Regions from separate parts of the Alkalilimnicola ehrlichii MLHE-1 genome, predicted to be linked through region 1. Evidence: predicted binding sites of a transcription regulator. Region 1 holds the regulator's gene; each other region holds the start of a gene.

Region 1 (9,759 bases):
TATCCTGGGCGTGTTCACCGACGGCGACCTGCGCCGCTGCCTGGACCAGGGCCTGGACATCCATCGGCTGCGGGTGGGCGAGGTGATGACCCGGGGCGGGCGCACGGTACGCCCGGACGCGCTGGCCGCCGAGGCCCTGGAGCTGATGGAAAGCCACCGCATCAACGCCCTGCTGGTCACCGATGACGGCCAGCGGCTGCTCGGTGCCCTCAACATGCACGACCTGTTGCGCGCCGGTGTCGTGTAAAGTGATGCCATGAACGCGAATCCGGAGATCCGCCCCGGCTACCACGGCCAGGTCACCGACGCGGTGCTCGCCCGCGCCGCCGGGGTGCGCCTGCTGGTGCTCGACGTGGACGGCGTGCTCACCGACGGCAGCGTTTATATGGGCCACGACGGCGAGCTGTGCAAGGGCTTCCACATCCACGACGGCAAGGGCATCCGGCTGCTGCAGCAGTCCGGCGTGGAGGTGGCATTGCTCACCGCCCGCCGCTCCCCGATCCTGGAACGGCGGGCGGCGGAGCTGGGGATCCAACAGCTCATCCAGGGCTCCGGGCGCAAGGGAATCGATCTCGAGCGGCTGCAGTCCGGGCTGGGCATCCCCGCCGAGGCCTGCGCCTACATGGGCGACGACCTGCAGGACCTGCCCGCCCTGCGCCGCTGCGGCCTGGCCGTGACCGTGGCCGACGGCCATCCGCTGCTCACCCGGCACTGCCATTGGCAGACCCGGCGGCCGGGCGGCCGTGGCGCGGTGCGCGAGCTGTGCGAACTCATCCTCGCCGCCCGCGGCGAACTCGACGCCCTGCTTCAGGCCCATGAAGACGCGGATTAACCCCCCCCGGCTGTTCACCCTCATCGCCGTGGGCCTGTTGATCGGCGTCGCCTGGCTGATCGCCGATCGTCCCGACCGCGAGCCGCCCCCCGACCCGGAGATCCCCACGCGCGAGCGGGCCGACTACTTCATGGAGGGGTTCACCATCCACGCTGCGGACGCGACGGGCCGCTGGCAGTACCGACTGAGCGCGGACGACCTCTACCACTTTCCCGAACGCGGGGTCTGGTCCTTCGCCCGGCCGGAGGTGGAGATGTTCGCCGAGGCCGGCGCCAATTGGTACGGTAGCGCGCCCCGGGGCAGCGCGTGGGACCAAGGCCAGCGGGTCCTGCTGCACGAGGAGGTCCGGTTCTGGCGACCCGAGAGCGCCGTCAACCGGCCGCTGGAACTGGAGACCCGCGAGCTGTGGTTCTACCCCGGTGACGACCGGGTGGAGACAGAGGCGCACGCCGTGCTACGCCAGGACACCTCCTACACCGAGGGCGTGGGGGCCCGAGCTTGGCTGGACCAGCAAAGGATCGAATTGCAATCCGAGGTCAGAGGACACCATGAACTGCCATAACCGCGCCGCCACCTTGCTGGCCGGCCTGCTCTGTCTGCTGCTGGCCACCGGGGGGCAAGCCCGTACCCCCGACCGCGACCGGCCCATTGATCTGGAGGCCGACCGCGCCGAGATCGACAACGTCCGCGGCATCAGCACCTACACCGGCGCTGTCGTGTTGACCCAGGGCAGCCTGGTCATCACCGGCGATCGCATGGTTGTGCACACCCGCGACGTGGAGGGGCGCCGCGTTCTGGACCGGGTGGAGGTGGCGGGCGGCCCGGCCACCTACGAGCAACTGCCCCCGGGGCAAACCGACACGGTGCATGCCGAAGCCCCGCGCATGGAGTACCACAGTCGCGGGCCGCAGCGCCTGCACCTGTCCGGAGGGGCCGAACTCTGGCAGCGGGAGAACCGCATGTCCGGCGACGAGATCCGCGTCAATCTGGAGACCCAGGAGGCAGTGGTCGAGGGCCGGGAGGACCGGCGCACCCGCACCATCTTCTACCCGGCGGAGGAGCGGGACGAGGAATGAGCCGCCTGGAGGCCAAATCGCTGGTCAAGCGCTATCGCGGCCGCACCGTGGTCGAGGAGGCCTCACTCACCGTGGATGCCGGTGAGATCGTCGGCCTGCTGGGGCCCAACGGCGCCGGCAAGACCACCTGCTTCTACATGGTGGTGGGCCTGGTGCGGGCCGATGGCGGTCAGATCCTGCTCAACGGCGAGGACATCACTGCCCTGCCGATGCACGCCCGCGCCCGCAAGGGCATCGGCTACCTGCCCCAGGAGGCCTCGGTCTTTCGCAAGATGACCGTGGCCCAGAACATCATGGCCATCCTGGAGACCCGACCGGACCTGGACCGTCGGGCCCGAAGGGAGCAGCTACAACAACTCCTGGACGAATTCCATGTGCCGCACCTGGCAGACCAGTCCGGCATCAGCCTCTCCGGCGGCGAGCGCCGGCGGGTGGAGATCGCCCGGGCCCTGGCCGCCAACCCGCAGTTTATCCTGCTCGACGAGCCCTTCGCCGGCGTCGACCCCATCTCGGTGGTCGATATTCAGCACATCATCCGGCAGCTCACCGAGCGCGGCATCGGTGTACTGATCACCGATCACAACGTCCGTGAGACCCTGGGCATCGTGGAACGGGCCTACATCCTCAGCCAGGGCCGGGTCATCGCCCGCGGCAGCGCGGAGGAGGTCCTCGCCAACCAGGCGGTGCGCGAGGTCTACCTGGGCGAGCATTTTCGGCTATAGGCGCCATTCCGCTGTAAACTAGGGGCATCCAGACCCGCGTGACGGGTCGCTTCCGACGCCATCGGGCGGCGACGATTAAAGAGATCCATGACAAGACATCGCATTCACACTTCAAAAGAACCGGATGGGGGGCACCCCCTTTGGCAACGGTCATGAAACAATCGCTGCAACTTCGACTCGGGCAGCAACTCACTATGACGCCACAGCTGCAACAGGCCATCCGCCTGCTGCAGCTCTCCACCCTGGATCTGCAGATGGAGATCCAGCAGCAGCTCGAGTCCAACGTCATGCTGGAACTCGCCGAAGAGGACCAGCAGGAGACCGAACAGCGCACCGAAGAGGGCGAGACCCAGGACACGGAGGGCGAGCGCGGGGACGAGGCCAGCACCGAGGAGGCCACCGAGGCCGGGACCGCGGGCGAGGAGACCGCCGCCCAGGAGCAGGCCGACATCCCCGAGGACCTGCCGCTGGACTCCAATTGGGATGACATCTACGACGGCAGCACCCCCTGGAGCCAGCCGGACAGCGAGGACGAGGACCGCGACCCCTACGCCAACCGCTCCGGTGGCGGTGAAACCCTGCACGACCACCTGACCTGGCAGGCGGAGCTCACCCCCTTCACCGATCGGGACGCGGCCATCGCACAGGTCATCATCGACTCCGTGCGCGACGACGGCTACCTGGGCGCCGGCATCGAGGAGTTGATCTCCGCCCTGCCGGCGGAGTGGGCCGTGGAGCCCGATGAGGTCGAGGCGGTGCTCCGGCGCATCCAGCACTTCGACCCGGTGGGCGTGGCCGCCCGCGATCCGCGTGAGGCGCTGCTCATCCAGCTCGAGCAGCTGCCGCCGGACACCCCACTGCTGCCCGAGGCCCGGCGCCTGGTGGATCTGCACCTGGACATGCTGGTACAGCGCCAGTACGCCCAACTCTGTCGGCGCATGAAGCTCAATCAGGACCAGCTTCGCGAGGTCCTGGGCCTGATCCAGACCCTCGATCCGCGGCCGGGCTCGCAAATCGGTGGCGACGAGACCCAGTACGTGGTCCCCGACGTGGTGGTCCGGCGCAGCGACGGCCGCTGGCAGGTGGAGCTCAATCCCGCGACCGCCCCCCGGCTGCGGGTCAACAGCTATTACGCCAGCCTGATCAAACGCGCCGACAACAGCAGCGACAACACCACCCTGCGCAACCACCTGCAGGAGGCGCGCTGGTTCATCAAGAGCCTGCTTAGCCGCAACGACACCCTGCTCAAGGTCGCCCGCTGCATCGTCGAGCGCCAGCAGGGCTACTTCGACCACGGCGAAGAGGCCATGCAGCCGTTGGTCCTGCGCGAGGTGGCCGAGGCGGTGGACATGCACGAGTCCACCATCTCCCGGATCACCACCCGCAAGTACATGCACACCCCGCGGGGCACCCTGGAGTTCAAGTACTTCTTCTCCAGCCATGTGCAGACGGTGGACGGCGGCGAGTGCTCCGCCACCGCCATCCGTGCCCGCATCCGGCGTCTGATCGCCGATGAGAACCCCACCAAACCACTCAGTGACAGTCGTATTGCCAATATCCTCCAGGAGGAGGGCATAAACGTGGCAAGACGGACCGTAGCCAAGTATCGTGAGGCTATGGCCATCGCGTCCTCGTCAGAGCGCAAGCGACTGGCCTGAATCGCAACGTTGAAAGGAGGCGGCATGCAAATACAGATCACCGGTCACCACGTGGATGTCACGGATGCCCTGAAGGCCTATGTACGGGAGAAATTCCAGCGCCTGGAGCGCCATTTCGATAACGTGGTGGACAGCCACGTGATCCTCTCGGTGGAAAAACTCCGGCAGAAGGCCGAGGCCAATCTGCTGATCAGCGGCAACCGGCTGCACGCGGAGACCACCGACGAAGACATGTACGCCGCCATCGACGGCATGATCGACAAGCTTGACCGCCAATTGGTCAAGCACAAGGAGAAGGTCACCGACCACCACCGCCGCGAGGGGGCTGCTCAGAAGGCGGGAGCGGGCGCAGGGGCCGCGGAGTAGACACTCAACCATCGGCCGGTGACCGCCGTCGCGGTCACCGGCCCCGGGCTGAACGACACCATGAAAATCGCCGAACTCATCACTCCGGACCGCATCCGTTGCGACGCCGAGGTCAGCAGCAAGAAGCGCGTGCTGGAACAACTCAGCGACCTGCTGACTGCGGATGACACCACACTGGCCTCCACCCAGGTCTTCGACCGGCTGGTGGCGCGGGAACGGCTGGGCAGCACCGGCCTGGGCCACGGCGTTGCCCTGCCCCACGCCCGCATGGAGGGCATCGAGCAGGCGCGGGGTGCCATGATCCGCCTCGACCAGGGGGTGGACTTCGACGCCTTCGACCGGGAGCCGGTGGATCTGCTGTTTGCGCTGGTGGTCCCCGAGCACTTCACCGACGAGCATCTGCAGATCCTCGCCGACCTGGCGGAGATGTTCAGCGACAGCGGCCTGTGCGAACAGCTTCGCGCCACCACAGACCCCACACGCCTGCACCGGCTGCTATCGGAGTGGCAGGGCAGCGAAACGGCCGGCTAACACCGACCGCCCCGAGCGGCGGTCGGTGGGCGGAGCACCATCTTCATGAAGAGCATCCGGTTGATCATCATCAGCGGCCTGTCCGGGTCGGGGAAGAGCGTGGCCCTGCACACGCTCGAGGACCAGGGCTGGTACTGCATCGACAACCTGCCCATTGGGTTGCTCAGCGCCTTCGCCCGACACGTCAATGACACCTGCCCCGCCGGCGGCGGCCGCTACGCCGTGGGTATCGACGCCCGCAACCGCCCGGAGGACCTGGACCGCATCCCGGCGATCCTGGACGAGCTGCAGGCACTGGGCCTGAACAGCGAGGTGCTCTTTCTATTTGCCAGCCGCGAGACCCTGATCACCCGGTTCAGTGAGACCCGCCGGCGCCACCCGCTCAGCGACGGTGACGCCGCGCTGGCCGACGCCATCGCCCGCGAGGAGGCTCTGCTGGCACCACTGCGGGCGCGCGCCGACCTCACCCTGGATACCAGCAACACCAACGTGCACCAGCTTCGCGACCTGGTCCGCGAGCGGATCGAGCACGACCCCGGGCGGCTGTCGCTGCTGTTCCAGTCGTTCGGCTACAAGCACGGCATCCCGCCGGATGCCGACTACGTCTTTGACGCCCGCTGCCTGCCCAACCCCCACTGGGAGCCGCGGCTGCGGCCGCTGACCGGACTGGACGCCCCGGTCCAGCACTACCTGGAGGCTCAGCCCGAGGTGGCGGAGCTGACCGGGCAGATCGAGGCGCTGATCGCCACCTGGCTGCCCGCCTTCCGGAAGGCGGCGCGCAGTTACGTCACCGTGGCCATCGGCTGTACCGGGGGGCAGCACCGCTCGGTCTACCTGGCCGAGCAACTGGCCGGGCGCTTTGCAACCGGCATGGATGCCATCAGCGTACGTCACAGGGAGCTCAACCGTTGAATTGCCAATCCGAGGAACACCCGCAACCCAACCAAGGACCCACCGCCGTGGCCAGCCAGGCAATGGACATCGTGAACACACTCGGGCTGCATGCCCGTGCCGCCGGCAAATTTTCCGCCCTGGCCGCAGAGTTCCCGTGCCAAATCCGGGTCACCCGCGGTCAACGCACGGTGGATGGCAAAAGCGTGATGGGGCTGATGATGCTGGCCGCCGGCTGCGGCAGCCAGATCCTGGTGGAGGCCGAGGGGGACCAGGCCGAGGAGGCGCTGGCCGCCCTCAGCCGCCTGGTGGCCAATGGCTTCGACGAAGGCCCCGGTGCGCCGAGCCCCCACCCGGGCGATAAAGGCGACGACTAGTCCACAACACCGCGCCCGACAGCCATAATAGAGGGAGGCGGGCACTGCCCCATACGGGACCGCCGACACGAGAGTCCATCAGCAGATTCGGGGAACGTTATGCAATTGAAGGAGTTGGTCGAAAGCTGGGAAGAGACGGCCGGCGAGCGCCGCACCCCCCACGAGTACGCGGTGCGCCTGCCCCTGGCTGACGCCGCCAAGCTGGCGGCACTGGCGGAGATGTATCCGGGGCGCTCCGAGGAGGACCTGATCACCGACCTGCTCAGCGCGGCGCTGGATGAACTTGAGGCCACCTTCCCGTACGTCCAGGGCCAGCGGGTGATCGCCGAGGACGAACAGGGCGACCCCATCTACGAGGATGCCGGGCTCACGCCGCGCTTCAAGGCACTGACACGGCGCAAGCTGCAGGCGCTGCGCGCCAGCGTCGAGGCGGACGAGGCCCCCGCCCCCAGTCGGGAAACCGGCTGAGGGCGCCAGGCGCCGGCTGCGGGCGCCCCAGGCGGTGGCGCTCTCAGCCTCCGGCGCCCGCTTGCAGCCGCTCACGGGCGCTCAGGGCCCGCCGCGCCGCGTCATCGCGGTCCTCACCGAAGGCAGTGACGTGGCCCATCTTCCGCCCCGGCTTGGCCTCGGCCTTGCCGTAGAGGTGGAGCTTGACCTCCGGGTCCTTGAGCGCCGCGGCCCAATCCGGCTCGCCATCGCCCCAGAGATCCCCCAGCAAGTTCACCATGGCCGCCGGCCGCAGCAATCGGCTGTCCCCCAAGGGCAGCCCGCAAAGGGCGCGCACCTGCTGCTCAAACTGGCTGGTCATCGCCGCATCGAAGGTCAGGTGGCCGGAGTTATGGGGGCGCGGGGCCAGCTCATTGACCAGCAGCCGTCCGTCACTGGCGACAAAAAACTCCACGCAGAGCACCCCGACCACATCCAGCGCCTCGAGGATGCCGCGGGTGACATCCTCCGCCTGCTCACGAAGCTGCGGCCCCAGCGGGGCCTCCGGCAGGGTGAGATCGAGGATGTGATCACGGTGGCGGTTCTCCAGCACGCCGTAGTGGGTGAAGCTGCCGTCCAAGCCGCGGGCGGCCACCATCGAGACCTCCATGTGGAAATCCACGAAGGCCTCCAGCACCGCCGCCTGCCCCCCGATCGCCGCCCACGCCCAGGCGGCCTCGGAAGGCTCCCGAATCAACGCTTGGCCTTTGCCGTCATAGCCAAAGCCGGCGGTCTTCAGCACCGCGGGCGTGCCCACCCGTTCGAGGGCGGCAGCCAGTTCCTCCTCCCGCTCCACGGTGGCAAAGGCCCCCACCGGAAAGCCCTGCTCGCTCAGCCAAGTCTTTTCCCGCCAACGGTTCTGGGCCACGTGCAGCACCGTATGGTGGGGGCGGACCGGGACGTACCCGGCCAGCAGATCACCGGCCTCGGCCGGCACATTCTCGAACTCAAAGGTGACCCCATCCACCCGGCGGGCAAAGTCACGCAGGGCCTGCTCATCGCGGTAGTCGGCGGTCACCTCGATGTCGCAGACCTGTCCGGCGGGACTGTCCCGGCCCGGGCCGAAGCACGCCACCCGATAGCCCATGCGACGCGCGGCCAGGGCGAACATCCGGCCCAACTGGCCGTTGCCCAGCACCCCCAGGGTGGCCCCCGGCAACAGTATCTTGCTCATTGCGGCAGCTCGTCCTCCAGAACCTTTTGTGCCTGGCGCTCGCGGAAGGCACGCAACCGCTCGCGCAGGCCGGCATCCTCGTTGGCCAGGATACTGCAGGCCAGCAGGCCGGCATTGCGTGCCCCGGCGCTGCCGATGGCCAGAGTAGCCACTGGCACGCCGCCCGGCATCTGCACAATGGAGAGCAGCGAGTCCAACCCCTTCAGCGCGCGGCTCTGTACCGGCACGCCCAGCACCGGCACGGTGGTCATGGCCGCCACCATGCCCGGCAGGTGGGCGGCGCCGCCGGCACCGGCGATAATCGCCTTCAGGCCACGCTCCTCGGCCTGGTGCGCATAGTCACGCATCAACTCCGGGGTGCGGTGCGCGGACACAATCCGGGCCTCATAAGGCACCTGGAAGTCGTCCAGAACCTGGCAGGCCTCCGACATGGTCTCCCAGTCCGAGCGACTGCCCATGATGACGCCCACCAACGGCTGCGACTCGCTCATCCTGCTTATCCCTCCGGTGAAAAACGGGGCAGTATAGCAGTTGTCAATGACGAGGACAGCTTTGTGCTAACCTGGGAGGGTACAGGGTATTACCGCCGGAGGTGGCCATGGACATCAACAACGCCTTCAACAGCGGCCTGCAGGGCGTCTACGCCGCGCAGTCCGGCCTGGAGCGCAGCGCCCTGGCCGTGGCCCGGGAGACCGCCCGGACGGCCGACGGTGCCGAGGACATCAACACCGCCCTGGTGCAATCGCTCAGCTACCAGCGCCAGGGCGAGGCCTCGGTGCGGGTGGTCCAGGCCGCCGACGAACTGCTGGGCACCCTGCTCAACGAACGCGCCTGACCCCGCTCCCGCTCCGCCCCATTAGTGCCCCCGAACCGAACACGTTGGCAGGCGGCCCTTAGGGCTGTGGATCGCCGCGTCGCTTCGCTCCTCGCGATGACGGGGGTGAGGCCCCCACCGTCACTGCGAGGAGGCGAAGCCGACGTGGCAGTCTACCGCCCTGGATCGCCACGGGCCTTCGGCCCTCGCGATGACGAGGGGAAAGCCTTCGGCCCTCGCGATGACGGGGAGGAAGCCTTCGGCCCTCGCGATGACGGGGAGGAAGCCTTCGGCCCTCTTGATGAACTTGGCCAGACGCTGCGGGCGCCCCCTACCCTCACTGCGAACGCGGACCCACCCCCACCGTCACTGCGAGGAGGCGAAGCCGACGCGGCAGTCTACCCCTCTGGATCGCCACGGGCCTTCGGCCCTCGCGATGACGGGGAGAAAGCCTTCGGCCCTCGCGATGACCGGGGGTGCCCCGTTCCTCGTTGATTCGCGCCCGCGCAGCGGGGAGGGGGGCTCGCGATGACGGGGGTGCCCCGTTCCTCGCTGATTCGCGCCCGCGCAGCGGGGCGGGGGGCTCACGATGACGGGACGATCCGCCCCGACAGGGCCGGCGGCGTAAGCCGCCGGCCAGCCCCGAGCGCTCATTTCGGGTCGTCGTGACGCTCCTTGACGTAGCTGCCGGGGGCGTCCTCGATAGGCGGGTGCTGCTCGCTGCCCAACTGCTGCGGCGCCTCGACCTTGGCACCGCCCTTATGGGCCAGCCACTTGCCCCAGTCGTTCCACCAGGACCCCTCAAAGTGCTTGGCGCTCTCCAGCCACTCGT
Region 2 (9,759 bases), 830 kb from region 1:
GGGCAGTGATCGCGACCGGGTGCTGGACAGCCTGGTCCAGGTACTGGCCGGTGAGACCCGGCGCGGGCCGGTGCTTATCGTCTGTGATGACGCCCATTGGATCGACTCCGGTACCGCCGAACTGTTTCGCCGCATTCAGCGCCGCCTGGCGCGGCACCCGGTGCTGCTGATCCTCACCGGCCGCATGAGCTTCCGCGCCGAGTGGCTACATACCGCGCCTGGGGAGTTGCGCCTGAGCGGCCTCTCCGGGCCGGACAGCCAGCGGCTGATCCGCGCCCTGGACGGCGATGGCGTGCTGCCGGAGGCCACCCGGCGCGCGATCAGCGCACGCGGCGAGGGTGTCCCGCTGTTCCTGGAGGAGCTGACCCTGCACGCCCTGCAGCGGCACCGGGGCGGCGAGCCCGGGGCGGCCCTGCCGCCGGGGTTGTCCGACCTGTTGGTCGCGCGGTTGGAGAGCCTGGGACCCTGTCGCGAGCTGGCCCACGCTGCTGCCGTCATCGGCCGGGAGTTCGACAGCCGCCTGCTGGCCCGCCTCACCGGCAGCAACCTGGACCAGGTGCAGACCCAGGTGAAGCGGTTGATGGCCCAGGGTTTCGTCGAGCGTGACGGCAGCCGCCTGCGGTTCCGGCACGCCCTGTTCCATCAGGCCGCCTACGAGGCCCTGTTGGCCACCGAGCGCCGGGCGCTGCACGGTCGCCTCGCGCAGTTGCTGGAGGAGGACGCCGCGCTCGGGCTGGACGCCCCGGACCACGAGGTACTGGCCGAGCACCTGCGTGAGGCGGGGCGTCCGGAGGAGGCGGTGGAGCACTGGCTGATGGCCGGGGAGCATGCCCTGGCTCTGGGCATGCTCCCCGAGGCGGAGCAGCATTGCGCCGATGCACTGGCATTACTGGGACGGCTCACCGAGGCGGGGGGGCCGCCTGGGCGTCAGCGGAGCGATGGGCAGGCCCGAAAAAAAGGCGGGCCGGCTGAGCCGACCCGCCCAACACAACGCTGAAAGGGTAGGTATTCCATCGCGGCGGCGGGTGGCAGTGCCACCGGTGCGGGCGCCACGATGGGGGCATTCTCAGGGGGGCTTCACCCCGGCGCAAACCGGCCAATAACGGGGTAATAACGCCGCCGGGCGGCCCCGAAAAAAGCGGGCGCCGGAGCGCCCGCAAAAGCCACCGCTGAAGGAGAAGTTGCCTGGCGTTACGTCTTGCTCTGCTGGACAAAGTCCGGGTAGGCCTCGATACCGCACTCGGTGATGTCCAGGCCCTGCTGCTCCTCTTCCTCGGTCACGCGGATCCCCATGACCGCCTTGAGGATCAGCCAGAGCACCAGGCTCACGCCGAAGGTCCAGGCGAAGATGGTCAGGATGCCCGCGATCTGGGCGAAGAAGCTGGCGTCGTCCATCCAGAGCAGGACGGCCATGACGCCCCAGATGCCGGCCGTGCCGTGGGCGGAGATCGCCCCGACGGGGTCGTCGATCTTGAGCTTGTCCAGGCCAACGATGGAGAGCACCACCAGCACGCCACCCACGGCACCGATGAAGGTCGCCAGCAGCAGACTCGGCGCATCCGGGCCGGCGGTGATGGAGACCAGACCGGCAATGGCGCCGTTCAGGGCCATGGTCAGGTCGGCCTTGCCGAACATCAGGCGGGCGGTGACCAGCGCCGCCACCACGCCGCCGGCCGCGGCCAGGTTGGTGTTGGCGAAGACCAGGGCCACCGCGTTGGCGGAGTCCACGTCGGAGACCTTGAGCTCGGAGCCGCCGTTGAAGCCGAACCAGCCCAGCCAGAGGATGAACACACCCAGCGTGGCCAGCGGCATGTTGGCGCCCGGGATGGGCCGCACCTCGCCGTTGGGGCCGTACTTGCCCTTACGCGGGCCCAGCACCAGCACCGCGGCCAGGGCGGCGGAGGCACCGAACATGTGCACGATGCCCGAGCCGGCGTAGTCGGCGTAGCCCAGCTGGTCGAGGAAGCCCTCGCCCCAGCTCCAGTAGCCCTGGATGGGGTAGACGAAGCCGGTCAGCACCACCGCGAAGAGCAGGAAGGACCAGAGCTTCATGCGTTCGGCCACCGCCCCCGAAATAATGGACATGGCCGTGGCCACAAACACCACCTGGAAGAAGAAGTCCGAGACGTCGGAGTAGTAGGAGGCCTCACCGGCCGCCACCGCCGCGGCGCTGTTGTCGGACGCGCCCAGGATGAAGCTGATGGATGGGATGACCGAACTCAGGCCGTCGCCGTACATGATGTTGTAGCCCACCACCATGTACATGATGCAGGCGATGGCGTAGAGCGAGATGTTCTTGGTGAGGATTTCCGTGGTGTTCTTGGAACGGACCAGCCCCGCCTCCAGCATGGTAAAGCCGGCGGCCATCCACATGACCAGCGCGCCGGATACCAGGAAGTAGAAGGTATCCAGGGCGTATGAGATTTCGCGTATCTCTTCCATTGCTTTGACTCCCGATGACCCTTGTGTCGATTGCTGTAGGGATCAGTGGTGAATGGACGGCCCTACAGCGCGTCCGAACCGGTTTCGCCGGTGCGGATGCGAATGGCCTGCTCCAGAGGGAAGACGAAGATCTTGCCGTCGCCGATCTTGCCGCTGTTGGCCGCCTTGGCCACGGCCTCGCAGGCCCGATCGACCAGGTCGTCGGCCAGCGCCACCTCGATCTTCATCTTGGGGAGGAAATCCACCACGTACTCGGCGCCGCGGTAGAGCTCGGTGTGCCCCTTCTGACGGCCGAATCCCTTGACCTCGGTGACGGTGATGCCTTGCACCCCGATCTCCGAGAGGGCCTCGCGCACGTCATCGAGCTTGAAAGGCTTGATGATTGCAGTTACCAGTTTCATTGGGTTGGTCCTCTAACAGTCCTTGCCAAAACCCGCTTGAGGTCGAAACGCCTGATGGCGTTCGGCCGGAGGTGCTGCACGGGGCGTGCCAAAACCCTTAATACGCGGGAAAACAGGCCGTTGTTGCGCCTGTCCGGCGGCCTGCGCCATACTGCAATGCACCACGCGGGGGATCGCCCCGCGCCGGCGCACCAAATCGGTGCGACGCACCAAAGATGGGAAGCCACCCGGGAGAGATCGCCATGCTGGACCCGAAGACCCTTGATGAAATGGCCAGGAAGTTCACCGCCAACCTGCCCGAGGGCGTGCAGCAGTTTCAGCGGGAAGTGGAGCAGAACGTGCGGGCCAGCCTGCAGGCCGGGTTCTCCCGGCTGGATCTGGTGACCCGTGAGGAGTTCGATGCCCAGGCCCGCGTGCTGGCGCGCACCCGCGCCCAATTGGAGGAACTGACCCAGCGGGTGGAGGCCCTGGAGGCCGCCGCCGCTGGGGGTGGCGACGCCGCCGCTCCGGCCGGGGAGAAGCCGCAGGACACGCAGGGCCAGGACAAGAAGGCCTAAGCGCTCACAGACACTCCGCCCAGCGGAACCGGGCGGGGTTGCATCACAAGGAGGTGGACAGGGATGTCATTGGCTGTGGTTCATACCCGGGCCTCGCTGGGGCTGGCCGCCCCGGAGGTCACCGTGGAGGTACACATCGGGCCCGGGCTGCCGGCACTGGCCATCGTCGGGCTGCCGGAGACCGCCGTGCGCGAGGCGCGCGAGCGGGTGCGCTCGGCGCTCACCATGGCGGGCTTTGAGTTCCCTGCCGGCCGCATCACGGTGAATCTCGCCCCCGCCGACCTGCCCAAGGGCGGCGGTCGTTACGATCTGCCCATCGCCCTGGGCATCCTCCGCGCCTCTGAACAGCTAAACGCCCCTCTGGGCGACTGGGAGTTCGCCGGCGAACTGGCCCTCAGCGGCCGCCTGCGGGCCATCCCCGGGCTGCTGCCGCTGGCGGTGCAGGCGCGCAAGGCCGGGCGGGGGCTGGTGGTGCCCGAGGCCTGCGGGGGCGAGGTGGCGTTGGTCCACCGCAACGCCCTGACCGCGGGGCATCTCCTGGATGTCTGTCGGCACCTGGGCGGTGAGGCCTGTCTGGCGCCGGCGTGTGCCCGGGCGTCGGAGCCGGCCGGGGCGCCGGTGGCGGACCTGGCCGACGTGCGCGGCCAGGCCGGCGCCCGACGGGCGCTGGAGATCGCCGCCGCCGGCGGCCACGCCCTCCTGCTGTGCGGCCCGCCGGGTACCGGCAAGAGCATGCTGGCGGCGCGCCTGCCGGGGATTCTGCCCGCCATGACCGAGGCCGAGGCCCTGGAGGCGGCGGCGGTGGCCTCGGTCAGCCATGCGGGGTTTCGTCCCGAGCAATGGGCCCGCCGGCCCTTCCGCCAGCCGCACCACAGCGCCTCACAGGCGGCGTTGATCGGCGGCGGGCGCAAGCCCGGGCCCGGCGAGGCCTCGTTGGCTCACCGCGGCATCCTGTTCCTGGACGAGCTGCCGGAGTTCAGTCGCGGCGCGTTGGAGGCCCTGCGTGAGCCGCTGGAGACCGGCGAGGTGCATATCTCCCGGGCCTCGGCCCGGGTCAGTTACCCGGCCCGGTTCCAGCTCATAGCGGCCATGAACCCCTGCCCCTGCGGCCACCTGGGGGACCCGGCCGGGCGTTGCCGCTGCACCCCGGAGCAGGTCCAGCGGTATCGCGGCCGGCTCTCCGGCCCACTGATGGACCGGCTGGACATGCAGGTGGCGGTGCCCCGGTTGAGCGCGACCGAATTACAGGTCGACGGGGCGACGGGGGAGGACAGTGAGGTGGTGCGGGCTCGGGTGACGGCGGCCCGGGCCCGGCAACAGGCCCGGGCGGGCGTGGAGAATGCGCACCTCCAGGGGCGGGCCCTGGAGGCCCATTGCCGGCTGGCGCCGACGGACGCCCGGTTGCTGGCCCGGGCCATGGAGCAGCTGGGGTTGTCCGCTCGGGCCTACCACCGGGTGTTGCGGCTGGCGCGCACCATTGCCGATCTGGAGGGTGCGGACGCGATCCACTCCCCGCACCTGACCGAGGCGCTGGCCCTGCGCCGGGGCCTGGAGCCCGGTCGCGGTGCGGTCGGGCCCTGAGGCCGGGCCCTTAGCAGCGGACCTTAGTAGTCCACGGCCAGCCCGGCCTCTTCCAGCATCCAGATCACCACCCAGCGCAGCTCGGTGTCGTCGGCGTCGGCGCCGCCGCGCGGGGGCATGGCGCCCATGCCGCTGATGACGTTGTTGACCAGGCCGTCCAGGCCGCGCTCCTCGAAGCGGGGGGCCCACTCGCCCTCCTCGCCCGTCACCGGAGAGCCGGCCACGCCGGTGGCGTGGCAGGCCATGCAGGCGGCCTGGTTGATCTGTTGCGCCACCTCGGCGTCGAAGGCGGGGCGCTCCTCCGGTTCGGCGGGTTCTTCCACCTCGGCGACCTCGGGGTCGACGTCGTCCTCGACCACGTCCGGGGCCTCGTCCCGCCCGGCGATGGCGACCTGGCCCACCGGGGCGATGGCCTGAAGCACCCGCTCGCGCTCATGCTCGGCGCGCTGCTCGGCCACGTGGCCGAGGGTGCCGCCGGTGTACTGGGAGAGGCCGGCCAGCGCCAGCGCAATCAGCGCCAGCAGGATGATGATTCCGATGAAGGTGTTTACGAAGGTCTGGTCCTGAGTCTTGCTCACGTGGATTCCTCACCACTGGTGGTCAAATCAGTGCGAATAATACTTTTTCTTGGCCGCAAAGCTTGCCACGAAATGGGGTGCGTGGGTAGCCCTGACCGGCGGGCGTTGGTTCGCTCTTTTGTCGCCCGTGGTTAAGGGTAGCAGTCGCGGCCGCTGTGGGGTACTGCATCAGCGTCGCTGGATCAGGGTGCCCACGCCGGCGTCGGTGAACAGCTCCAGCAGGCAGGCGTGCTCCACCCGGCCGTCGATGATGTGGGCGGCGTTGACGCCGCCGGCGACGGCATCGAGGGCACAGCGGATCTTGGGCAGCATGCCGCCGGCGATGGTGCCGTCCTGGATCAGGGCGTCCACCCGTGCCGGGTTGAGCCCGGTGAGCAGTTCCCCCTGCTTGCTGAGGACACCGGGGGTGTTGGTGAGCAGCATGAGCTTTTCCGCCTCCAACACTTCGGCGATCTTGCCGGCCACCAGGTCGGCGTTGATGTTGTAGGAGAGCCCGTCCTCGCCGACGCCGATGGGGGCGATGACGGGGATGAAGGCGCCGTGGTCGAGCATGTCGACCACTGAGGGGTCGATGTGCTCGACCTCGCCCACGTGGCCGATGTCGATGATCTCGGGGGGCTGTTCGGCGGCGTCCTGGTGGGAGAGTCGCAGGCGGCGGGCCCGGATCATGCCGCCGTCCTTGCCGGTGAGCCCGACGGCGCGGCCGCCCTGGCTGTTGATGAGGTTGACGATCTCCTTATTAACCAGCCCGCCGAGGACCATTTCGACCACGTCCATGGTCTCGGCGTCGGTGACCCGCATGCCCTGGACGAACTCGGTGTGTTTGCCGATACGCTCCAGTAGTTTGCCGATCTGGGGGCCGCCGCCGTGGACGACGACCGGGTTGAAGCCGACGAGCTTCATCAGAACGATGTCGCGGGCGAAGCTCTGCTTGAGGGCGTCGTCGACCATGGCGTTGCCGCCGAATTTGACGACGATGGTCTTGCCGCTGAAACGGCGGATGTAGGGCAGGGCTTCGTTGAGGACGCGGGCGACCAGGGTGGGGGCGACCTTGTCGGCGTTATTGATGGTGGTGTCGGTCATGGTGGTTGGGTCCTGGGTTTTTGTGCTGGTTTGTCTTGGCTGGTGCTGAGTTTTCTGGTGGCGGAATGGGTGGCTTCGTTTCGGGCCGCCCTGCTGGTCCGGGCCTTCCGTTCAGGGGACGCCGTGAACCCGTCCCTGGGGGCTTGTAGGCAGCATCCCTGCTGCCTACACCCCTGAACGGAAGGCCCGGACCAGCAGGGCGGCGGGGCGGATGAAGGGCCTCGTAACCTGGATGGGTTCGCCCACCTGCCCATTTGTCGGGAGACGATCAGCCGCGATGGCCCGTCAGCGCCGGAAGATCAGCCAAAGGATCACCGTCAGCACGAGGCTGACCAGTATGGAGGTGGTCAGCGGGAAGTAGAACTGGAAGCCCTCGCGCTGGATGTGGATGTCGCCGGGCAGCCGGCCCAGGCCGAGTTTGCTCAGCCAGGGCCAGAGCAGGCCGGCGACGACCAGGACGATGCCGATAGTCAGCAGCAGACGGCCGATGTCCATCCTCTCCGGGCTGTGGTTACTCCGCGGTGAGTTTGCGCACGCCCTCGGCGGTGCCGAGCAGCAGGACGTCGGCGGGGCGCAGGGCGAACAGCCCGTTGGTGACCACGCCGGGGATGTTGTTGATCTGCTGCTCGAGCTTGATCGGCTCCATGATCTTGAGGCCGCGCACGTCCAGGATGACGTTGCCGTTGTCGGTGGTGAAACCGGAGCGCAGTTGCGGCCGGCCGCCCAGTTTGACCAGCTCACGGGCGACGTAGCTGCGGGCCATGGGGATGACCTCCACCGGCAGCGGGAACTCGCCCAGCACGTCCACCAGCTTGGACTCGTCCGCCACGCAGACGAAGCGTTCGGCGGCCGCGGCCACGATCTTCTCGCGGGTGAGCGCGCCACCGCCGCCCTTGATCAGCTGCAGGAAGCGGTTGGATTCATCGGCGCCGTCCACGTAAATGGGCATGGTGCCCACCTCGTTGAGGTCCAGCACCGGGATGCCGTACTGGCGTAGCCGGGCGGTGCTCGCCTCGGAGCTGGACACGGTGCCGTCGATGCGGGCCTTCATGTCGGCCAGGGCGTCGATAAAGAAATTGACGGTGGAGCCGGTGCCCACCCCGATCACGGTGTTCTCTTCCACGTACTCCATGGCCGCCTCGGCCGCCATGCGCTTGCCCTGGTCAGCGCTCATCATTCACTCCCTTAGTGCGTTACGATGTCATGCTGTACATGATAGCGAATACCAAGCCCATCCCGACAGCGAAAGTCAATCCCTCATGAGCCGATCCTATCTGGAGCGCATCCTCACCGCCTGTGTCTACGACGTGGCCATACAGACCCCGCTGGACGACGGTGCCACCCTCTCCGAGCGCCTGGGCAACCGGGTGCTGATGAAGCGAGAGGACCTGCAGCCGGTCTTTTCCTTCAAACTGCGTGGGGCCTACAACAAGATCAACCGCCTTTCCGAGGAGGCGCGCCAGAAGGGCGTGATCTGTGCCTCGGCCGGCAACCACGCCCAGGGTGTGGCGCTGTCGGCGAAGAAGCTGGGTATCAAGGCCACCATCGTCATGCCGCGCACCACGCCGGACATCAAGGTGAACGCGGTCAAGCGGCTGGGCGGCCGGGTGGTGCTGCACGGCGACTCCTACGACGAGGCCTCACAGCATGCTAACAAGCTGGTCGAGGAGCGGGGGTTGACCTACATCCACCCCTACGACGACCCGGACGTGATCGCCGGCCAGGGCACGGTGGGCATGGAGATCCTGCACCAGCACCCGCGGGACATCCACGCCATCTTCATCGCCGTGGGTGGCGGGGGCCTGGCCGCCGGTATCGGGGTGTATATCAAGCAGTTGCGCCCCGATATCCGTATCATCGCCGTGGAGCCGGACACCGCCCCTACCCTGGCCCGCAGCCTGGAGGTGGGCCGGCGGGTGAAGCTGGAGCAGGTGGGGCTGTTCGCCGACGGGGTGGCGGTGCGTCAGGTGGGCAAGACCAACTGGCCGCTGTTGCGCCAGTATGTGGATGACGTGGTGCTGGTCTCGGATGATGAGATTTGCGCGGCGATCAAGGACATCTTCGATGACACCCGCTCGATCATGGAGCCGGCCGGGGCGCTGGGGGTGGCGGGCTTGAAGAAATACGTGGAGCGCACCGGTATCCGCGACAAGACCCTGGTGGCGGTGAACTGCGGCGCCAACATGAACTTCTCGCGCCTGGGCCATGTGGCCGAGCGTGCCGAGCTGGGTGAGCACCGTGAGGCGGTCTTCGCGGTCACTATCCCAGAGCGGCCGGGGAGCTTCAAACAGTTCTGCGAGGCCATCGGCAAACGCGGTATCACCGAGTTCAACTACCGCTACGCGGACCCGACCCAGGCCCACGTCTATGCCGGCATCCAGCTCAGCAGGGGCGATGAGGAACGGGAGCTGCTGCGCGAGGAGCTGGAGGAGGCCGGCTACCCGGTGCTGGACCTGACCGAGGATGAGATGGCCAAGGTGCACGTCCGCCACATGGTGGGCGGCCGTGGTGGCGGGGTGGAGAACGAGATCCTTTACCGCTTCGAGTTCCCGGAACGGCCCGGGGCGCTGCTCAAGTTCCTCTCGCGGATGGGTCGGCGCTGGAACATCTCGCTGTTCCACTACCGCAACCACGGGGCCGCCTACGGCAAGGTGCTGGTGGGCATGCAGGTGCCGGAGGCCGAGCGCGGCCGCTGTGTGGAATACCTGGACAAACTGGGCTATCGCTATGCAGAGGAGACCGACAACCCGGCCTACCGGTTGTTCCTGAGCTGACCGCCGGCGGGCCTGCTCATCCACGACGAGGGAGCCCATGACCGCCGAACCCCGTATCAGCGGCGACGACATCCTGGACGCCGCCCTGGCTGAGGCCCGCGAGACCGGATGGGAGGCCATGCGTCTGGCCCCGGTGGCCCGCCGCCTGGGCGTGGGGCTGCGGGCCGTGCAGCGGCATTTCCGCGAGAAGGATGAACTGATCGATGCCCGGCTGGACCGTGCCGATCGGGCGATGCTGGCGGTGATGGACACCCCGGGTTTTGCCGATCTGCCGTCGGTCACGCGCCTGCACCGCCTGCTCATGGCCTGGTTCGAGGACCTGCAGTGCGACCGCTCGGTGGTG
Region 3 (9,759 bases), 760 kb from region 1:
GGAGGGCGCCCAGACCGGGCGGCCCGCCGTGTTCTGCCGCTTCGCCGGCTGCAACCTCTGGAGCGGTCGCGAGGCCCACCGGGCATCGGCCATCTGCCGGTTTTGCGATACCGCCTTCGTGGGCACCGGCGGGTCCGGCGGCGGCCGTTTCCGCAGCGCGAACGAGCTGGCCGAAAGGCTGGCCGGCTATTGGCCGGGCGGCGGCCGGCCGCTGGTGGTCTGCACCGGCGGCGAGCCCCTGTTGCAATTGGATTCCGCACTGATCGACGCCCTGCACCGTCGGGGGTTTGAGGTGGCGGTGGAGACCAACGGCACCCGGCCGGCGCCGGCCGGGCTGGACTGGATCTGCGTCAGCCCCAAGGCGGGCGCCCCCCTGGTGCTCACCACCGGCGACGAGCTCAAGCTGGTCCACCCGCAACCGGGGGCGGAGCCGGAACGCTTCCAGCACCTGGCCTTCCGCCACTTCTTTCTGCAACCCATGGACGGGCCGGAGCGCGAGGCCAACACCCAGGCCTGCGTGGACTACTGTCTCGCCCACCCGCAATGGTCATTGAGCCTGCAGACCCACAAGCTGCTCGGCATCCCCTGACGCGCGGCTTGGGCCGGGGGCGGGGGGTGCCGGCAGGCCGACTTTTGCGCACCGAGCAACGCAGGGAAAAATCGGGAAAAGCGCGTGCCTGTTCGAGCGAAGCGAGTTCACGCGCGCCGATTTTTCCCGAGTAGCGCAGGGCACCCCGAAGGGGTGCGCAATCGGAGGCCTGCCGGTACCCCCCGCCCCCGGCCCGCCGGCCCAAGCCGCTCCCCCTATAACTCCATCCCGAGTTCTTTGATCTTCCGGGTCAGCGTGTTCCGGCCCCACCCCAGCAGGCGGGCGGCGTCCTGGCGTCGGCCGCCCGTCCGCTGCAGGGCGGCCCGGATCATAATCACCTCGAAGCGCGGCTGCAGCTCATCCAGCAGCCCCTCCTGCCCCCGCGCCAGGGCCTGGTCCACCCAGCGACTCAGCGCCGTCTCCCAGTTTCCGCCCCCCGGACGACCGGCTTCCGCCTCCTCACGCAGCTCCGGCGGCAAATCCTCCAGCAGCACCTCCTGCCCGCTCGCCATCACCGTCAGCCAACGGCAGGTGTTCTCAAGCTGGCGCACATTGCCCGGCCAGTCCAGGCCCATGAAGTAACGCTCCACCTCCGGGCGCAGGGTCTTGGGCTCCACGTTCAGCTCCCGTCCCGCCGCTGCCAGGAAGTGTCGGGCCAGCAACGGCACATCCTCCCGTCGCTCGCGCAGCGAGGGCACATGCACCCGGATCACGTTCAGGCGGTGGAACAGGTCCTCGCGGAAGTAGCCGTCGGCCACCCGCGCCTCCAGGTTCTGGTGCGTGGCGGCGATGATGCGCACATCCACCCGCATCGACGTGTGCGCGCCCACCCGGTAGAACTCACCATCCGCCAGCACCCGCAGCAGGCGGGTCTGCAGCTCCGCCGGCATATCCCCGATCTCGTCGAGAAAGAGGGTGCCCCCGTCCGCCTGCTCAAAACGGCCGCGGCGCGTCGCCTGGGCACCAGTGAAGGCCCCCTTCTCGTGCCCGAAAAGCTCCGATTCCATCAGATCCCGCGGAATAGCCGCCATATTCAGGGCGATGAACGGCCCCTCCGACCGGGGGCTGTGGCGATGCAGCGCCCGCGCCACCAGCTCCTTACCGGTTCCCGATTCGCCGTTGATCAACACCGTCACCGACGAGCGCGACAAGCGGCCGATGGCGCGGAACACCTCCTGCATCGCCGGCGCTTCACCGAGGATCTCCGGATGCTGGGCTGGGGCTTCCGCGGCCTCCGTGGCCTCAGCCGTCCGGGTGCTCTCCCGGGCGCGGGTGACCAACTCCACCGCCTCGTCCACATCAAAGGGCTTCGGTAGGTACTCAAAGGCCCCGCCCTCATACGAGGCCACTGCGGCGTCCAGGTCGGAGTGGGCCGTCATCACGATCACCGGCATATCGGGCCAGCGATCACCCACCTGGGCGAGCAGATCCAGCCCGCTGACACCGGGCATACGGATATCGGTCAACAGCACATCGGGCTGGTTACGCTCCAGCGCCCGCAGCACCCGCTCGGCCGTGTCAAAGCAGGTGACCTTGAAACCGGCCCGCTCCAGGGCCTTTTGCAATACCCAGCGGATGGACCGATCGTCGTCCACCACCCAAACCGATGCCTGTTCCTTCATGGGGTCGTCTCCAGGGGTAACCAGATGGTGAACACCGTGTGCCCGGGCTCGCTGCTGCATTCGACCAGGCCGCTGTGCTGGCCAACCAGGGTCTGGGCGATCGGCAGGCCCAGCCCGGAGCCCTCCGGCCGGGTGGTCACCATGGGGTAAAAGATCTGTTCCAATTGTTCCGCGGGGATACCGGGCCCGTCGTCCACCACGTCTATCCGCGCCACCAGCTTGTGGTTGCGGCCGGCAATGGTGAACTGACGCTGGGTACGGGTGCGTAGGGTGATGGTGCCTTCGCCGGCCACCGCCTGCAGGGCATTGCGCACCAAGTTGAGGCACGCCTGGACCAGATGGTCGAACTGCGCCGTCACCGGGGGGATGCTCGGGTCGTAATCGCGTTCCAGCTGCACGCCGGCCGGGGCCTCAGCCACGACCAGCTGGCGCACCCGCTCCAGCACCTGGTGGATATTCACCGGTTCCCGCCGCGGCACCGCATTGGGACCGAGCAGGCTGTCCACCAGGTTTTGCAGGCGGTCCGCCTCGTTGATGATCACCTGGGTGTATTCGCGCAGCTCTTCTCCGGCCAGCTCCCGCTCCAACAATTGCGCCGCCCCACGCAAGCCGCCCAGCGGATTCTTGATCTCATGGGCGAGACCGCGGATCAGCTCCCGGATGGCCCGGTTCTGGGCCACCAGATGGTGCTCGCGGGTGATGCGCAGGTGGCGGTCGATCTCGGCCAGTTCCAGCAGGACCCGGCCGTTGGGCATCGGGGTGACAGTGCAATCCACGGTGATCAGGTGGTTCTGGCTCACCGGCAGGCGGCGCTCACGCTGAGTATAGGTCCGGCCGGTCTCCACCACGTCGCGCACCAGGGTGTCCAGCAATTCCGCCGACGGGGCAAAGGCCAGCAGCGGCTGGCCGGAGACCTGGCGGAGGCTCACCCGGAACAGCATCTCCGCCGCGGGATTCAGGTGGAGGACCCGGGTATCCGTATCCATCATCACCACGGCGGTGGTGATGTGCTCCAGAAGGTCCACGTACGGGGGGGTGTGCGTTTCCATGTCGGCTTACTTTGCAAGAGATGCGCCAGGGCAGGCAGGGTCGCGACAACCGCTTGTTACGGCGCTGTCGGGCAGGAGGCGCGCAAATGGTGCAGGCAGTCTTGCACTATTTTAGTGCATTATACCGCCGCGAAGCCATGGGCGGGGATCAGAAGTGGCGTGAGGCCTGATGCATGAAGAAGGTAACGGTGCCCGATTCGATCAGCGTGCGGCCCTCCTCGTCCACCACCGAGACCTGCAACGCCCAGGTCCCCCGGTGGACCTCCGCAAGGGTGAACCGGGGGCGTTCGAACTCGCCGCGCACCTCGTCGTTAATCCGGGCCACCAGGCGGTGCCCCTCCTGCAGCTCCGGCTCCAGGGCCAACTCCACGTCGACGTTGCCCAGGTTGTCACGAACCACCTGCTCGTCCCCGGGGCTGAGGATGGCCAGGCGGTCATAGCCGGGAAAGGCGTTCGGGTCATCCGCGGCCTGGTCCGGTTCGGCAGGCTCGGGAACCGGTGCGGTAAAGCGCTGGTAGAGATTGAGCCGGTCGGGCGTCAGCTCCTCCGCCCGCTGATCCTTCGGCGTATCGGAGTAGTGCCTCACCCCCTGGTCGTCGGTCCAGGTGTAGATCCGATCGGCGGTGGCGAGCGCAGGCAGCAGACAGAGCAGGGCTGCGATGATGATTCGGTTCATAGCCACCAGATTAGGCAAATCGGGGGGGCGGCACAACAAGCCGGTCCGGCGGGCACGAAAAAGGGGGCCCGAAGGCCCCCTGCAATGGCGTCGTGCGGCAGCGCCGGCTTCAGACACTGTAGTAAAGGTCGAACTCCACCGGGTGGGTGGTCATGTTCAACCGCTCCACCTCTTCCATCTTCAGCTCGATGTAGGCGTCGATGGTGTCGTCGGTGAACACCCCGCCCTGTTTGAGGAACTCGCGATCCTGATCCAGGGCCTCCAGCGCCTCATTCAGCGACAGGGCCACCTTCGGGATGTCGCGCTCCTCCTCCGGGGGCAGATCGTAGAGATCCTTGTCCATGGCCTCGCCGGGATGGATCTTGTTCTGCACCCCGTCCAGACCGGCCATCAGCATCGCGGCGAAGGCGAAGTAGGGGTTGGCGGTGGAGTCCGGGAAACGGACCTCGATCCGGCGCGCCTTGGGGTTGGGCACGTAGGGCACGCGAATGGAGGCGGAGCGGTTGCGGGCCGAGTAGGCGAGCAGCACCGGCGCCTCGAAGCCCTTGACCAACCGCTTGTAGCTGTTGGTGCTGGCGTTGGCGAAGGCGTTGATAGCACGGGCATGCTTGATGATGCCGCCGATGTAGTACAGGGCGAACTCGGACAGGCCACCGTAGCTGTCGCCACCGAAGACGTTGTTGCCGTCCTTCATCACCGACTGGTGCACGTGCATGCCGCTGCCGTTGTCGCCTACCAGGGGCTTGGGCATGAAGGTGGCGGTCTTGCCGTAGGCGTGGGCGACGTTGTGCACGGCGTACTTGAGTTTCTGAATCTCGTCGGCCTTCTTCACCAGGGTGTTGGGACCGACGCCGATCTCACACTGACCGGCCGTGGCCACCTCATGGTGGTGCACCTCGACGGTCAGACCCAGGTCCTCGAGGGCCTCGCACATGGCCGCGCGCAGATCGTGCAGCGAGTCCACCGGCGGTACCGGGAAGTACCCGCCCTTTACCTTCGGCCGGTGACCCATGTTGCCGTCACCGTAGACCCGCTCGGAGTTCCAGCCGGCCTCCTCCGAATCGATCTTGTAGAAGGAGCCGCTCATGTCGGCGCCCCAGCGCACGTCATCGAACACGAAAAACTCGTTCTCCGGGCCGAACAGCGCGCTCTCACCCAGTCCGGTGGACTTCAGGTAGGCCTCTGCCCGGCGGGCCACGGAGCGGGGGTCCTTCTCGTAGCCCTGCATGGTGCTGGGCTCGATGATGTCGCAGGTGAGGTTGATGGTGGGATCGTCGAAAAAGGGATCCAGGGTGGCGGTCTCCGGGTCCGGCATCATGATCATGTCGGACTCGTTGATGCCCTTCCAGCCCGCGATTGAGGAGCCGTCGAACATCTTGCCGTCCTCGAACATGTCCTCGTCCAGTTCGTGGGCGGGGATGGTCACGTGCTGTTCCTTGCCACGGGTGTCGGTGAAGCGCAGGTCGACGAACTTCACGTCCTCGTCCTGGATCAGCTTGAGTACGTCAGCAGCGGTGCGAGCCATTCTGTACCTCCGGAATATGATCAGCTCGGAATGTCGATGCAGGCCCTTGCAAGCAGGTTGCATGCCAATCGTGAGATTCCCCGAGCCTCTGCGGGTTAGGGGACCTGCGCCCCGTCGCCAGGCAGTATAACCGCACCAGGATGGCGCGTCTTTCCGCGTTGTTGCACCAATAGGGTGCGCATCACCTGGGCGATGGACCGCCGGGCCGGCCATTGGGCACCCCCCTGAGGCGGCCTGCACCAATCCAAGACATCCCGGCGGGGCGCCTGCAAGGAGGCGGGCAGACCCGGTATACTGATCGGCTTATCCGAGGCAAGCCGAACAGATTGGGGGTTACCTTGTCCCTGAGTGTCAGAAACGAAAAGGACAGCGCGGCCGGTCAGGTGCGTACATTCCAGGGCCTGATCCTCGCCCTGCAGCGGTTCTGGGCCGAGCGGGGCTGCGTGGTGTTGCAGCCGCTGGATCAGGAGGTGGGCGCCGGTACTTTCCACCCGGCCACCTTCCTGCGCGCCATCGGGCCGGAGCCCTGGCATTCGGCCTACGTCCAGCCCTCCCGCCGGCCCACCGACGGCCGCTACGGCGAGAACCCCAACCGTTTGCAGCACTACTACCAGTTCCAGGTGGTGCTCAAACCGTCACCGGCCGACATCCAGGAGCAGTACCTGGACTCCCTGCGCTTCCTGGGCCTCGACCCGCTGACCCACGACATCCGTTTCGTGGAGGACAACTGGGAGTCCCCGACCCTGGGCGCCTGGGGCCTGGGCTGGGAGGTCTGGCTCAACGGCATGGAGATCACCCAGTTCACCTACTTCCAGCAGGTGGGCGGCCTCGACTGCCACCCGGTGATGGGCGAGATCACCTACGGACTGGAACGCATCGCCATGTACCTGCAGGGGGTGGAGAGCGTCTACGACCTGCTCTGGGCCGACAGTCCGGAGGGTCCGGTGACCTACGGCGACGTCTTCCTGCAGAACGAGCGGGAGATGTCCGCCTACAACTTCGAGCAGGCGCCGGTGGAGGCGCTGTTTCAGGCCTTCGAGACCTATGAGCGGGAGTGTGAGCGCCTGATCGAAGGCGACCTGCCGTTGCCTGCCTACGAGATGACCCTCAAGGCGTCTCACACCTTCAATCTGCTCGACGCCCGCCACGCCATCTCGGTCACCGAACGCCAAGGCTACATCCTGAGGGTGCGCAGTATGGCGCGGGCGGTGGCCCAGGCCTATTACGACCGCCGTGAGTCACTGGGCTTCCCCCTCTGCCGCGAGCCGCAAAAGGAGAACGCGAATGGCTGAGTCCACCCGCACACTGCTCATCGAGATCGGTACCGAGGAGCTGCCGCCGGTGGCCCTGCCCAGGCTGGAGGCGGCCTTCCGCGACGGTGTGGTGCAGGGCCTGGAGCAGGCGGAGCTGGGGCACGGCCCGGTGCACAGCTACGCCACCCCGCGCCGGCTGGCACTGCAGGTGGAGGCCCTGCAGGCCCGCCAGGAGGACAAGGCGATCGAACGCCGCGGTCCCGCGCTGAACGTCGCCTTTGACGACCACGGCCGGCCCACCAAGGCTGCCGAGGGCTTTGCCCGCTCCTGTGGCGCCACGGTGGAGCAGCTGGAGCGTCTGGAGACCCCCAAAGGCACTTGGCTCGCCTGGCGCGGTGTGCAGCCCGGCCGCGCGGCCACGGAGTTGCTCCCTGACATCGTCAACCAGAGCCTCTCCCGCCTCCCCATTCCCAAGCGGATGCGCTGGGGCAGCGGCCAGGCCACCTTCGTGCGGCCGGTCCATTGGATCGTCTTCCTGCTCGGCGCCGACGTGGTACCGGCCACGCTGATGGATGTGACGTCCGGCCGGACCACCCGCGGCCACCGCTTCCATGCCCCGGAGCCCATCGAGCTGGCCAGCGCCGATGACTACGCCGAGCGGCTGCGGGGCGAGGGCCGGGTGGAGGCGAGCTTCGAGGCGCGGCGGGAGAGGATCCGACGCGGTGTGCTGCGGCTGGCCGAGCAGGAGCAGGGGGTAGCGATCATGGACGAGGGCCTGCTCGATGAGGTGACGGCCCTGGTGGAGTGGCCCGTGCCGCTGGTGGGCAGCTTCGACCCCGGCTTCCTGGAGGTGCCCGAGGAAGCGTTGATCTCCAGCATGCAAGGCCACCAAAAGTATTTCCCCGTCCGCGGCCAGGACGGTCAGCTGTTGCCGCTGTTCATTACCGTGGCCAACATCGAGAGCCGCGATCCGGATCAGGTCCGCTCCGGCAACGAGCGGGTGATCCGGCCCCGGCTGGCGGACGCCGACTTCTTCTGGCAACAGGATCGCAAGCGCCCCCTCATCGATCGGCTGGCCGATCTCAAGGGGGTGATCTTCCAGAAGCAGCTCGGCACCCTTTACGACAAGACCCAACGGGTCGCGCATCTGGCCGAACAATTGGCGGTGGAGATGGATCACGACCCGGCGCCGGTGGCCCGCGCCGCCTGGCTGGCCCGCTGCGACCTGGGCACGGAGATGGTCGGTGAGTTTCCCGAGCTCCAGGGCATCATGGGCCGTTACTACGCCCTCCACGACGGGGAACCCAAGGCCGTCGCCGACGCCATTCTCGAACACTACCGCCCGCGCTACGCCGGCGAGGCCATACCAGCCACCCCGGCGGGCCGTCTGCTGGCGATCGCCGAGCGCGCCGACACCCTGGCCGGTATCTTTGCCATCGGCCTGGCCCCCACTGGCGACAAGGACCCCTTTGCCCTGCGCCGCGCGGCCCTCGGCTTGATGCGGACGCTGATCGAGGGGGAGCTGCCGCTGGACCTGGAGGGGCTGCTGGGTCGGGCCGCGGTATTGCTGCCAGAGGGTATCGCCGGGCGCAGCATTGCCGAGGAGGTCTACGATTTCTGCCTTGAGCGCCTGCGCGGCTACTACCAGGAGCAGGGGATCGGCGCGGAGCTGTTCGAGGCGGTGCTTGCGGTTCGGCCCCGCTGCCCGTTGGATTTCCACCGCCGGTTGCTGGCCTGCCGCCGCTTCGCCGGCCTGCCGGAGGCGGAGGCCCTGGCCGCGGCCAACAAGCGGATCGGCAACATCCTGCGCAAGGCCGGGGAGACGGTGCCGGACACCGTCGCTTCAGCACAGCTCAAGGAGCCGGCGGAACAGGCCCTGGCCCGGAGCCTGGAGGCGACCCGGGAGCAACTGCAGCCCCGGCTCGCCGAAGGCGATTACGCCGGCGCCCTGGAGGGGCTGGCACGGCTGCGTGAGCCTGTCGACACCTTCTTTGACGACATCCTGGTCATGGCCGAGGACCCGGGCGTGCGGGTCAACCGCCTGGCGCTGCTCAAGGCCATTCAGGCCCTGTTCCTGGAAATCGCCGATGTCTCACGACTGCCCGGCCGCTAACCGCCCGCCACTGGTCATCCTCGACCGGGACGGGGTAATCAACCAGGACTCCGACGCCTATATCAAGGCGCCGGAGGAGTGGCGGGTGATCCCCGGCAGTGCCGAGGCAATCGCCCGCCTCAACCGCGCCGGCGTGCCGGTGGCCGTGTGCACCAATCAGAGCGGGATCGGTCGCGGGCTGTTCGACGACGCCACCTACCGGGCCATCACCGCCCATATGCACGCAGTGCTGGCCCGGGCCGGTGCGCGGATCGACGCGGTGTTTCACTGCCCCCACCGCCCGGAGGACCGCTGTGAGTGTCGCAAGCCGCGGCCCGGGCTACTGCTGCAGGCGGCCGCCCACTTTGACTGCCCGCTGGACGGGGTGCCGGTGATCGGAGACAGCCTGCGCGACCTGGAGGCCGGCCGCGCGGTCAATGCCCGGCCCATGCTGGTGCGTACCGGCAAGGGGGCGCGGACCCTGGCCCAGGGGTTGCCCTGGGCGGTGGCGGTCTATGACGATCTGGCCGAGGCGGTGGCGGCACTCATAGGGGAATGGGGGATAGCGTCATGAGAGGGGCCCGGGTGGTCTTTGCCAGCGTGCTGCACCAGGCGCTATTGGTGATCACGCTGCCGGTGTGGGGACTGTTGGCACTGCTGACCCTTCCCTTGCCCTATCGACTGCGCTACCGCCTGATCACCAGCTGGGGTCACCTGCAGCTCTGGACCCTGGAGCGGCTCTGCCGGGTCCGGGTCCGGGTTGAGGGCCTGGCGCATCGGCCGGAGCAACCCTGCGTGGTCATGGCCAAGCACCAGTCTGCGTGGGAGACGCTCGGGCTGCTGAGATGGTTTCAACCGCAGACCTGGGTGCTGAAGCGCGAGCTGATGCGCATCCCGGTGTTCGGCTGGGGGCTGGCGCTGCTTCAGCCCATCGCTATCGACCGCGGCTCCGG

What was found. The regulator sigma-54, encoded in region 1, starts transcription at its own class of promoters, with help from an activator protein. The targets are predictions, from matches to a motif close to TGGCANGNTNCNTGCTT.
Region 2: a site for sigma-54 is predicted at 2,918-2,934, ahead of glnK (P-II family nitrogen regulator). Genes of this name have one in related genera too.
Region 3: a site for sigma-54 is predicted at 5,512-5,528, ahead of glnA (glutamate--ammonia ligase). Genes of this name have one in related genera too.

The regions. Positions count from the first base shown of each region.
Region 1 is NC_008340.1:2,530,008-2,539,766, forward strand. It holds gene MLG_RS11275 (KpsF/GutQ family sugar-phosphate isomerase) at 1-247, shown strand, start outside; gene MLG_RS11280 (KdsC family phosphatase) at 257-832, shown strand; gene lptC (LPS export ABC transporter periplasmic protein LptC) at 816-1,394, shown strand; gene lptA (lipopolysaccharide transport periplasmic protein LptA) at 1,381-1,908, shown strand; gene lptB (LPS export ABC transporter ATP-binding protein) at 1,905-2,630, shown strand; gene MLG_RS11300 (RNA polymerase factor sigma-54) at 2,783-4,288, shown strand; gene hpf (ribosome hibernation-promoting factor, HPF/YfiA family) at 4,313-4,654, shown strand; gene ptsN (PTS IIA-like nitrogen regulatory protein PtsN) at 4,715-5,185, shown strand; gene rapZ (RNase adapter RapZ) at 5,240-6,097, shown strand; gene MLG_RS11320 (HPr family phosphocarrier protein) at 6,160-6,453, shown strand; gene MLG_RS11325 (hypothetical protein) at 6,553-6,921, shown strand; gene MLG_RS11330 (5-(carboxyamino)imidazole ribonucleotide synthase) at 6,965-8,113, opposite strand; gene purE (5-(carboxyamino)imidazole ribonucleotide mutase) at 8,110-8,604, opposite strand; gene MLG_RS11340 (flagellar basal body rod C-terminal domain-containing protein) at 8,712-8,948, shown strand; gene MLG_RS11345 (PHA/PHB synthase family protein) at 9,578-9,759, opposite strand, start outside.
Region 2 is NC_008340.1:86,325-96,083, forward strand. It holds gene MLG_RS00395 (AAA family ATPase) at 1-997, shown strand, start outside; gene MLG_RS00400 (ammonium transporter) at 1,192-2,442, opposite strand; gene glnK (P-II family nitrogen regulator) at 2,505-2,843, opposite strand; gene ubiK (ubiquinone biosynthesis accessory factor UbiK) at 3,086-3,400, shown strand; gene MLG_RS00415 (YifB family Mg chelatase-like AAA ATPase) at 3,464-4,981, shown strand; gene MLG_RS00420 (c-type cytochrome) at 5,005-5,559, opposite strand; gene argB (acetylglutamate kinase) at 5,728-6,642, opposite strand; gene MLG_RS00430 (DUF2905 domain-containing protein) at 6,928-7,137, opposite strand; gene rpiA (ribose-5-phosphate isomerase RpiA) at 7,154-7,816, opposite strand; gene ilvA (threonine ammonia-lyase, biosynthetic) at 7,791-9,416, shown strand; gene MLG_RS00445 (TetR/AcrR family transcriptional regulator) at 9,454-9,759, shown strand, end outside.
Region 3 is NC_008340.1:11,732-21,490, reverse strand. It holds gene queE (7-carboxy-7-deazaguanine synthase) at 1-589, shown strand, start outside; gene ntrC (nitrogen regulation protein NR(I)) at 805-2,211, opposite strand; gene glnL (nitrogen regulation protein NR(II)) at 2,208-3,260, opposite strand; gene MLG_RS00080 (DUF4124 domain-containing protein) at 3,409-3,936, opposite strand; gene glnA (glutamate--ammonia ligase) at 4,046-5,461, opposite strand; gene glyQ (glycine--tRNA ligase subunit alpha) at 5,800-6,753, shown strand; gene glyS (glycine--tRNA ligase subunit beta) at 6,746-8,827, shown strand; gene gmhB (D-glycero-beta-D-manno-heptose 1,7-bisphosphate 7-phosphatase) at 8,802-9,380, shown strand; gene MLG_RS00055 (lysophospholipid acyltransferase family protein) at 9,377-9,759, shown strand, end outside.